DNA from 2 places in the Mesorhizobium sp. B1-1-8 genome. Region 1 is predicted to be linked to the other one. Evidence: predicted binding sites of a transcription regulator. Region 1 holds the regulator's gene; the other holds the start of a gene.

Region 1 (4,796 bases):
AGCGGTCGGTCTGAAGCGCTACAAGAAAGACGAGCTTCGCGGCGGCGACGCGGCCTACAACGCCAGGGCGCTGCGCGATATGCTGAGCGGTGCCGCCGGCGCCTATCGCGACACGGTGCTGATGAATGCCGGCGCCGGTCTTGTGGTGGCCGGCAAGGCGACGACGCTTGCCGACGGCATCGCGGCGGCGGCGCAAGCCATCGACAGCGGCCGGGCGGTTGCGGTGCTCGACAAGCTTATCGAGATTTCGAACGGTTAGAACCTTGTCCGACATCCTGCGCAAGATCGAGGCCTACAAGCGCGATGAGATCGCCGCGGCAAAGCTCAGCGTGCCCCTGGCCGAGATCAAGGCCAAAGCGAGGGATATCGAGCCGCCGCGTGGCTTCCTTGCGGCGCTGGAAGCCAAGCGCAAGGCCGGCGGCTTCGCGCTGATTGCCGAGATCAAGAAGGCGAGCCCGTCCAAAGGCCTGATCCGCGCCGATTTCGACCCGCCGTCGCTGGCCAGGGCTTATCAGCAAGGCGGCGCCGCCTGCCTTTCGGTGTTGACCGACGCGCCGTCTTTCCAGGGCGCGCCGGCGTTTCTCACCAGTGCGCGCGCGGCCGTGACGCTGCCGGCGCTGCGCAAGGACTTTTTGTTCGATCCCTATCAAGTCCATGAGGCCCGTGCCTGGGGCGCGGACGCGATTTTGATCATCATGGCCAGCGTCGATGACGCCATGGCCCGTGAACTGGAATCGACAGCATTCGACCTCGGCATGGATGCGCTGATCGAGGTGCATGACGAGGTGGAAATGGAGCGTGCGCTTGCGCTTTCCTCGCGGCTGATCGGCATCAACAATCGCAACCTCAGGACATTCGAGACCAGCCTCGGGGTTTCGGAGCGGCTGGCGGCCGTGGTGCCGGCGGATCGGCTGCTGGTCAGCGAGAGCGGCATCTTCACGCATGAGGATTGCCGGCGGCTGGAAGAGAGCAGGATAGGCACCTTCCTCGTCGGCGAGAGCCTGATGCGGCAACAGGATGTCGCGGCGGCAACGCAGCTCCTGCTCACGGGCCAGGCGCCGGCCGAGGCCGTTTGAAAATGGCCTCCCTCACCCATCTCGGCGCCAAGGGCGAGGCCAACATGGTCGACGTCGGCGACAAGGCCGAGACGACGCGCACGGCCATCGCCGAAGGCTTTGTCGCGATGCGGCCGGAAACGCTCGACATGATCCTTGCCGGCGACGCCAAGAAGGGCGATGTGCTGGGAACCGCGCGCATCGCCGGCATCATGGCGGCCAAGAAGGCCTATGAATTGATCCCGCTCTGCCACCCGCTGCTTCTGACCAAGGTTGCCGTCGACATCGAGCCGGATCGCGCACTACCAGGCCTCAAGGTCACTGCGCTCGCGCGCGTCACCGGCAAGACCGGCGTCGAGATGGAGGCGCTGACTGCCGCTTCGGTCGCCTGCTTAACCATCTACGACATGGCCAAGGCGGTGGACCGCGCCATGGTGATTTCCGGCATAAAACTGGTCGAGAAGACCGGCGGCAAGTCCGGCGACTATAAGGCGGGTTCTTAGATGGCGCTGGTTCCGGTCGCCGAGGCGCTCGAACGTCTGCTGGATGGTGCCACGGCACTGCCGGGCGAAAGCGTTCCGTTGGCCGATGCGGCTGGCCGTGCGCTGGCGGAACCGGTGGTGGCGCTCCGCACCCAGCCGCCCTTCAACGCCTCGGCCATGGACGGCTACGCCGTGCGGGCCGCGGATGTGGCATCGGTGCCGGTGCGGCTCTCGGTGATCGGCATGGCGCCGGCCGGGCGCGGCTATGACGGGTCCGTCGGCCGGGCGGAGGCGGTGCGCATCTTCACCGGCGCTCCCGTGCCGGAGGGCGCCGACACCATCGTCATCCAGGAGAATGTCCGCGATCTCGGCAATGGCCATGTCGAGGTGACCGAGCCGACGGCAAAAGACCGCAACATCCGCCGCCGCGGGCTGGATTTTTCGCAAGGCGACGTTCTGCTGGATAAGGGCCGCATACTCGATCCGGCAGCGCTATCGCTGGCCGCATCGGCCAACCATCCCACGCTGAACGTGGTGAGACGGCCGCTGGTCGCGATCGTCGCCACCGGCGACGAATTGCTGGCGCCGGGCAGTGAACCCGGGCCGGACCAGATCATCTCCTCCAATGCCTATGGCGTCGCAGCCGCCGCACAATCGGTCGGTGCCCGCGCTCTCGATCTCGGCATCGCCGCCGACCGCGAGCAGGATATAGCGGCGCTGGTCAAGAAAGCTGTCGCGGCAAAGGCCGACGTCATCGTCACGCTTGGTGGCGCCTCGGTCGGCGACCATGATCTGATCCACGACGTGCTGACCGGCGAAGGCATAAACCTCGACTTCTGGAAGATCGCCATGCGCCCCGGCAAACCTTTGATGTTTGGCCGGCTGGGCGATATCCGCTGCATCGGTCTGCCCGGCAATCCGGTGGCGAGCCTGGTCTGCTCGCAGCTGTTCCTGAAGCCGTTGCTGGCGCGACTCGGCGGCCGTAGTTTCCAGCAGGACATGCGCAGGGCGCGGCTGGCTGCTGCGATGCAGGCCAACGATCTGCGGCAGGATTATGTACGGGCCGTGGTACGCGAGGATGATCGCGCGCTGGTCGCGACGCCGTTCGGCATCCAGGATTCCTCGATGCTGAGAATGCTTGCCGACGCCAACGGCCTGATCGTGCGCGAGCCCTTCGCGCCGGCCGCGGAAGCTGGCGCCGAATGCAGCGTGCTGATGTTACGCTGAACAAAACGTCAACACATTCACTAAACTTTAAACGGTTGCCGAACACAACTGGAACAGATAGTGTTTGTTCTGGGTTTGTTTTTCTGATTCTGGTTTCAGAGACCCGTGGGGGCCGCCATGCTGACGCGCAAACAACATGAACTCTTGATGTTCATCCACGAACGGCTGAAGGAAAGCGGCATTCCGCCGTCTTTCGACGAGATGAAGGAAGCACTTGACCTTGCGTCGAAGTCGGGCATTCACCGCCTGATCACGGCGCTGGAAGAGCGTGGCTTCATTCGCCGGCTGCCGAACCGGGCTCGCGCGCTCGAAGTGCTGCGCCTGCCCGATTCGATCGCGCCCGGCCTCAACGCGGCGAGGAAGTTTTCGCCGAGCGTCATCCAAGGCGGACAGGGCAATATCGGCCGGCAGATCAAGCCCGCAGCGCCCTCGCGCACGCCCGCGCCCAGCAATGACGATGCGGTGCCGGCGGTGTCCATTCCGGTGATGGGCCGTATCGCCGCCGGTGTGCCGATCGACGCCATCCAGCATCAGACGCATTCGATCTCGGTGCCGCCGGACATGATCTCGGGCGGCGAGCATTATGCGCTCGAGGTCAAGGGCGACTCGATGATCGAGGCCGGCATCTTCGATGGCGACACCGTCATCATCCGCAACGCCGACACCGCCAGCCCCGGCGAGATCGTGGTGGCGCTGGTCGACGAGGAGGAAGCGACGCTGAAGCGCTTCCGCCGCAAGGGCGCCTCGATCGCGCTGGAAGCCGCCAACCCGGCCTATGAGACCCGCATCTTCGGGCCGGATCGCGTCAAGGTTCAGGGCAAGCTCGTCGGGCTGATCCGCCGCTATTGAGCAATTCCAGGAAAAGTGCGCAGCGGTTTTCCGTCCGGAATTGCGGGAAAACGAAACACCAGTAGCGGTTTGGACAAACCGCTACTGAGCTGGCTCAGACTTGGCTTCTGGTTTCTCGGGACGTTTATAGGGTGGCAGGCCCCTCGCCTCGCGTGAATATCGCCGCTGCTCATGCCAGGGGCGGTAAGGCTTTTCGACCGAGTAGCGGATCGTCGCTTGCGCCGTTGCCGATTGCGGGTCGAAGAAGACGGCGGCGCTGCCATCGCGCGCAAGCTGCCGTTTGGTGACGACGAGGACGCGCGGATCGCGGCAGGGATTGTAGGCCGTGACGTCGTTGATGACGATGAGATCGGCAAAGCCGCAGGCCGGGCGCGCGCTGTTACGGTCTTCGGCGAGCGCGACGATGGCGCCCGAAGGATGCCGGGCGATGCAGAGGTCGCCGGTGCAATAGAAAGGCGAGCCCGGCGGCAAGTCGACGGGGTCGGCGATGTCCAGCGCGCCCTTCGCGAACGTTTCGGGCGGCACAATTTCCTCGGCTTGCAGCGCGCGCTTCCAATTGTCGGTGGTGAATTCGTTCGAGCGTGCGCGGTTGATGGCGAGTTCGCCGCCGCCGATCGGCATCGCCACCAGATGCGCATCCTCGGAGATCAGGACGTCCGGCGTGCGAACGTGCGGGATCGCAAGCAGGCCAGCGAGCGCGAAAGGAATCGCGAACAGCCTGAGCCACGTGGTCGCCATCGTTGCGATGACGAGCGCGACCGTCGCCAGCAGCACCGACTGGATCGAGATCAGCCCGACGGCATCGACCGGCGAGCGCTCCGAAATCCACGCCGAGATCGCGACCATCGCCGTCAGGCCCTTTCCCATCACGTAGAGGAATGGGCCATCGAAGCCGAAAGGCATGGCCAGCGCGCTCAGGACGGCAAACGGCATGACGATCAGCGAGACGATCGGCATGACCGCAAGGTTCGCGACAACGCTGAGTGGCGACACCCGCTGGAAATGCCAGATGGCAAACAGCACCGTCGCGCTGCCGGCGATGAGCGACGTCAGGGCGGCGCCACCAATTCCAACCGCCAGCTTTCGCGACCAGAACCGGAGGAACGACAGCTTTGCCGGCGGTGCTGTTGTTTTACCGGCGCGATAGTCGGCAAAGCCGGCATAGGCGCCGACAAGGGCGGCC
Region 2 (4,796 bases), 210 kb from region 1:
AGCGCGGAAGACGCGGCATCGATCAGATGCTGGAACAGGTCGGTCTCAAAGACGCTTTCCACCCCTTGCAGGATGGAAGCCATGCGCTCCAGGCCCATGCCGGTGTCGATCGACGGGCGCGGCAGGTCGATGCGCTCCTGCTTGGTCACCTGCTCATACTGCATGAACACCAGGTTCCAGAATTCCAGGAAGCGGTCGCCATCTTCCTCCGGGCTGCCGGGCGGGCCGCCCCAGATGTGCTCGCCGCGGTCGATGAATATTTCCGAGCACGGCCCGCACGGTCCGGTATCGCCCATCGCCCAGAAATTGTCGGAGGTTGCGATACGGATGATGCGGTCGTCGGAAAACCCGGCGATCTTCTTCCAGAAACCGGCCGCCTCGTCGTCCGTATGGTAGACGGTGACCAGAAGCTTGTCCTTCGGCAGCCCAAGCTCCCTGGTGATCAGGTTCCAGGCAAGCTCGATGGCGCGCTCCTTGAAATAGTCGCCGAACGAGAAGTTGCCGAGCATCTCGAAGAAGGTGAGATGGCGCGCCGTGTAGCCGACATTGTCGAGGTCATTGTGCTTGCCGCCGGCGCGCACGCTTTTCTGCGCGGTCGCGGCGCGCGAATAAGGCCGCTTCTCCAGGCCGGTGAAGACGTTCTTGAACTGCACCATGCCGGCGTTGGTGAACATCAGCGTCGGATCGTTGCGCGGCACCAGCGGGCTCGACGCCACGATCTCGTGACCCTCCTTGCGGAAATAGTCGAGGAATGTCGACCGGATGTCGTTCACGCCACTCATGGACACTGCCTTTTCGCGAAAACCGCCGGCCAGGCCGGCGGCAATTGGGCTCTGCGTTTCAGAAGATAGAGTGGCCTTTTAGCGGTAGCTCTTGACCCTGTCCAGAAACACGGCAGTTCGTCCCGAGTGGCGACCTTGCCGGCCGCTTCGCCTGTCCCGGAAACGCAAAACCGCCGGCACGAGGCCGGCGGTTTGGTACGCAATATACTGAAGTACTCGATTACATAAGCACAAGACGATAAACCGGAATCATGGCCGAACTCCGGCTAAGCCGACTAATTTCTTTCACCCAAATTCAGGATGGAACCGGCTGCACGCTTTCCCGGAATTGCCCGGCCCTACATGGCGCCGGCTTCATCCTCGAACCCGTCGTCGCCGCTCTCGGCGCCGCCATTTTCGAGGAATTTTTCGGCGATCAGGCCGGCATTCTGCCTGAGCGCCATTTCGATCTCGCGCGCCGTGTCGGGATTGTCGCGCAGGAACAGTTTGGCGTTTTCGCGACCCTGGCCGAGGCGCTGCGAATTGTAGGAGAACCAGGCGCCGGATTTCTCGACGACGCCGGCCTTGACGCCGAGGTCGACCAACTCGCCGGTCTTCGACACGCCCTCGCCATACATGATATCGAACTCGACCACCTTGAAGGGCGGGGCCAGCTTGTTCTTGACCACCTTGACGCGGGTCTGGTTGCCGACGACCTCATCGCGGTCCTTGACCGAGCCGATGCGGCGGATATCGAGGCGCACCGAGGCGTAGAATTTCAGCGCATTGCCGCCGGTCGTCGTCTCGGGCGAGCCGAACATGACGCCGATCTTCATGCGGATCTGGTTGATGAAGATGACCATGGTGTTGGAGCGCGAGATCGAGGCGGTGAGCTTGCGCAGCGCCTGGCTCATCAAACGAGCTTGAAGACCGGGCAGCGAATCGCCCATCTCGCCCTCGATTTCGGCCCGCGGTGTCAGCGCCGCCACCGAATCGACCACCAGCACGTCGATGGCGCCTGAACGCACCAGCGTGTCGCATATCTCCAGCGCCTGCTCGCCGGTGTCGGGCTGCGAGATCAAAAGGTTCTCGAGGTCGACGCCGAGCTTGCGGGCATAGACCGGATCGAGCGCATGCTCGGCATCGACGAAAGCGCAGATGCCGCCCTTTTTCTGGGCTTCCGCAACCGTATGCAGCGCCAGCGTCGTCTTGCCCGAGCTTTCCGGCCCGTAGATTTCGATGATGCGGCCGCGCGGCAGGCCGCCGACGCCGAGCGCGATATCGAGGCCGAGCGAGCCGGTCGGCACGGTTTCGATCTCGACCACCTGCTCGTTGGCGCCGAGCCGCATGATCGAGCCCTTGCCGAAGGCGCGCTCGATTTGCGACAGCGCCGCATCCAGAGCCTTTGATTTGTCCACTGCCTTATCCTCTACAAGCCGCAAAGTATTCTGAGCCATGATACATCACCCCTTGGTCGTCAATGAAGGCCGGACAATCCGTGATCCCTGAACGTTTTGTACCTTTTTTGTTCTCATTTGGCAAGGGGATTCAACCATATGAAAAACAAACAATATCTGGATTTGTTCTTTTTTTGTACCGCTAGCCCGGCAATCAGCCCGCTGCCGCCACAGCGCATTGTTTTCTCCCCGGTCCGAATCGCAACCCCGATTGCGGGCCGGCGCGCACAAACCTAGTGTGCGCACGTGAACATGGGGGTCATAGCACAGGCATGCCGACATCCCCAAGAATCCTCGCTTTGGGCGGCGCCCATATCGATCGGCGCGGCCAGGTGTCGGGCACCTATGTGCCTGCGGCCTCCAATCCGGGCATCCTGCGCGAGGATGTCGGCGGCGGCGTCTTCAATGCGCTGCGCAGCGTGGTCAGGCGCGGCGTGTCGGCCTCGCTGCTCTCGGTGCGCGGCGGCGACGCCGCGGCCGACACGGTGTCGGCCGCGATCGCCCGCGCCGGCATTGCCGACCTGTCGGTGGTGTTCCTCGACCGCACGACGCCGAGTTACACGGCGCTGATCGACAGCGACGGCGAGCTGATCGTCGGCTTCGCCGACATGGCACTCTACGAGCTCGCCTTCCCCAAGCAGATCCGACGCGCCAAGGTGCGCGAGGCGATCGCCGCCGCCGACGCCATCCTATGCGACGCCAACCTGCCTTCGGCGGCGCTCGAGTGCCTGGTCGAGCAGGCTGGCGGCAGGCCGGTCTTTGCCATCGCCATCTCGCCGGCCAAGGCGGTGCGCCTGCAGCCGGTGCTCGGCGAGTTGGCGCTGCTGTTCATGAACGGCCGCGAGGCCGCGGCCCTTGCCCATACCGACGCGACAGGTCCTGAGCTGGTCAATGCGCTGAGGGCGACGGGACTGCGGGCCGGTGTGGTGACCGCCGGCAGCGCGCCGGTGCTGGGCTTCAACGGGTCCGGTGTGTTTGCCATCGACCCGCCCGCGCCGCGACGGGTCGCCGACGTCACCGGCGCCGGAGATGCGCTGACCGGCGCCACGGTCGCCGCGCTGCTGCGCGGCCTGCCGTTGCGCGCCGCGCTGCGCGAAGGCGTTGCCGCGGCCATGCTTGCCATCGAGAGCGCCGAGGCAGTGCCAATCTTCACCGCCGCCGGTTTTACGCAGGCGCTTGCACTTGTGCCGAATGCGCGGGAAATGGCATGAGGGCCGCCAGATCATTGTGCCGGAGCCGTTCGCACGCTTCGGATCGGAGACAAAGATGACCCCACAAACCGCCCGCCCCTTCATCGATATCCACCCGCAGGTGGCCGAGGCGCTTGACGCCGGGCGGCCGGTGGTGGCGCTGGAAAGCACCATCATCACCCATGGCATGCCCTATCCCGACAATGGCGCGATGGCGGCCAGGGTCGAGCAGATCATCACCGACGGCGGCGCGGTGCCGGCGACGATCGCGGTGGTCGACGGCCGCATCAAGATCGGACTTTCCGACGGCGAGCGCGAATCGCTGGCCATGACCGGCGACGCCATGAAGCTGTCGCGCGCCGATATCGGCTTTGCGGTCGCGCAAAAGCGCACCGGCGGCACCACGGTGGCCGCCACGATGATCGCCGCGCATATGGCCGGCATAAAAGTATTCGCCACCGGCGGCATCGGCGGCGTCCACAAGGGCGCCGAAAAGAGCTTCGACATCTCGGCCGATCTCGACGAACTGGCGCGCACGCCCGTGATCGTCGTCTCGGCTGGCGCCAAGGCCATCCTCGACATCGAAAAGACGCTGGAAGTGCTGGAGACGCGCGGCGTGCCGGTCATCGGCCACGGTTGCGAGACGATGCCGGCTTTCTGGTCCAGGCAGTCGCGTTTCCGCGCGCCGCTGACCTTGCACAAACCGGAAGACATCGCGCATTTCTACAAGACTAGGGCTGCGCTGGGCCTCGGCGGTGGCGTGCTGATTGCCAATCCGGTGCCGGAAAACGAGGAAATCCCGGCCGGCGAGATGGCCGGCTACATCGAGGCGGCGCAAAAGGCCGCCGAGGCGTTGAACGTCACCGGCAAGGCGGTGACGCCCTTCCTGCTATCGAAAATCCTGGAATTGACCGGCGGCCGAAGTTTGAAAACCAACATCGCGCTGGTCGAGAACAATGCGCGGCTGGCGGCGCAGATCGCGAAGGCGTTGTAGCCTTATCGGCGGAGGGTGCCCCCTCACCCGGATTGCCAAAACCGAATTGCAAAGGGCAATTCGGGGCAATCCGACCTCTCCCCGAGGGGAGAGGAGCCTGCAGGCGCCAAACCTCTTCTCCCCAGTGGGGAGAAGGTGGCCGCGAAGCGGCCGGATGAGGGGGCGGCCTCGACTTACCCTTCGTAGCGGCCAAATCACTTCCCCGCCCTTCGCCCCGCCTCGTAAGCTCGCCGTGCCCAGACCGCCATTTCGTCCGGATCGTCGAAGGCGCTGTCGGGAATGCTCCAATAGGGCATCGCCACCTGTTTGCCGTGCCGCGATCCGGTATAGGTCCATTGCTTGCAGCCGGCCGCCTCAAAAACGGGCGCGCTCTCTTCGTCGGCCTTGAGCATCA

The links. The regulator LexA, encoded in region 1, represses DNA repair genes until DNA is damaged. The targets are predictions, from matches to a motif close to TGTTCNNNNTGTGTTCNG.
Region 2: the regulator LexA is predicted to act here: its motif matches at 2,343-2,360, upstream of recA (recombinase RecA).

What each region holds. Positions count from the first base shown of each region.
Region 1 is NZ_CP083956.1:3,587,454-3,592,249, reverse strand. Features, by position in the region: gene trpD (anthranilate phosphoribosyltransferase) at 1-259, shown strand, start outside; gene trpC (indole-3-glycerol phosphate synthase TrpC) at 264-1,076, shown strand; gene moaC (cyclic pyranopterin monophosphate synthase MoaC) at 1,079-1,558, shown strand; gene glp (gephyrin-like molybdotransferase Glp) at 1,559-2,764, shown strand; gene lexA (transcriptional repressor LexA) at 2,882-3,613, shown strand; gene FJ974_RS17400 (ComEC/Rec2 family competence protein) at 3,695-4,796, opposite strand, start outside.
Region 2 is NZ_CP083956.1:3,374,985-3,379,780, reverse strand. Features, by position in the region: gene alaS (alanine--tRNA ligase) at 1-782, opposite strand, end outside; gene recA (recombinase RecA) at 1,121-2,218, opposite strand; gene FJ974_RS16335 (carbohydrate kinase family protein) at 2,491-3,429, shown strand; gene FJ974_RS16330 (pseudouridine-5'-phosphate glycosidase) at 3,485-4,402, shown strand; gene FJ974_RS16325 (TfoX/Sxy family protein) at 4,597-4,796, opposite strand, start outside.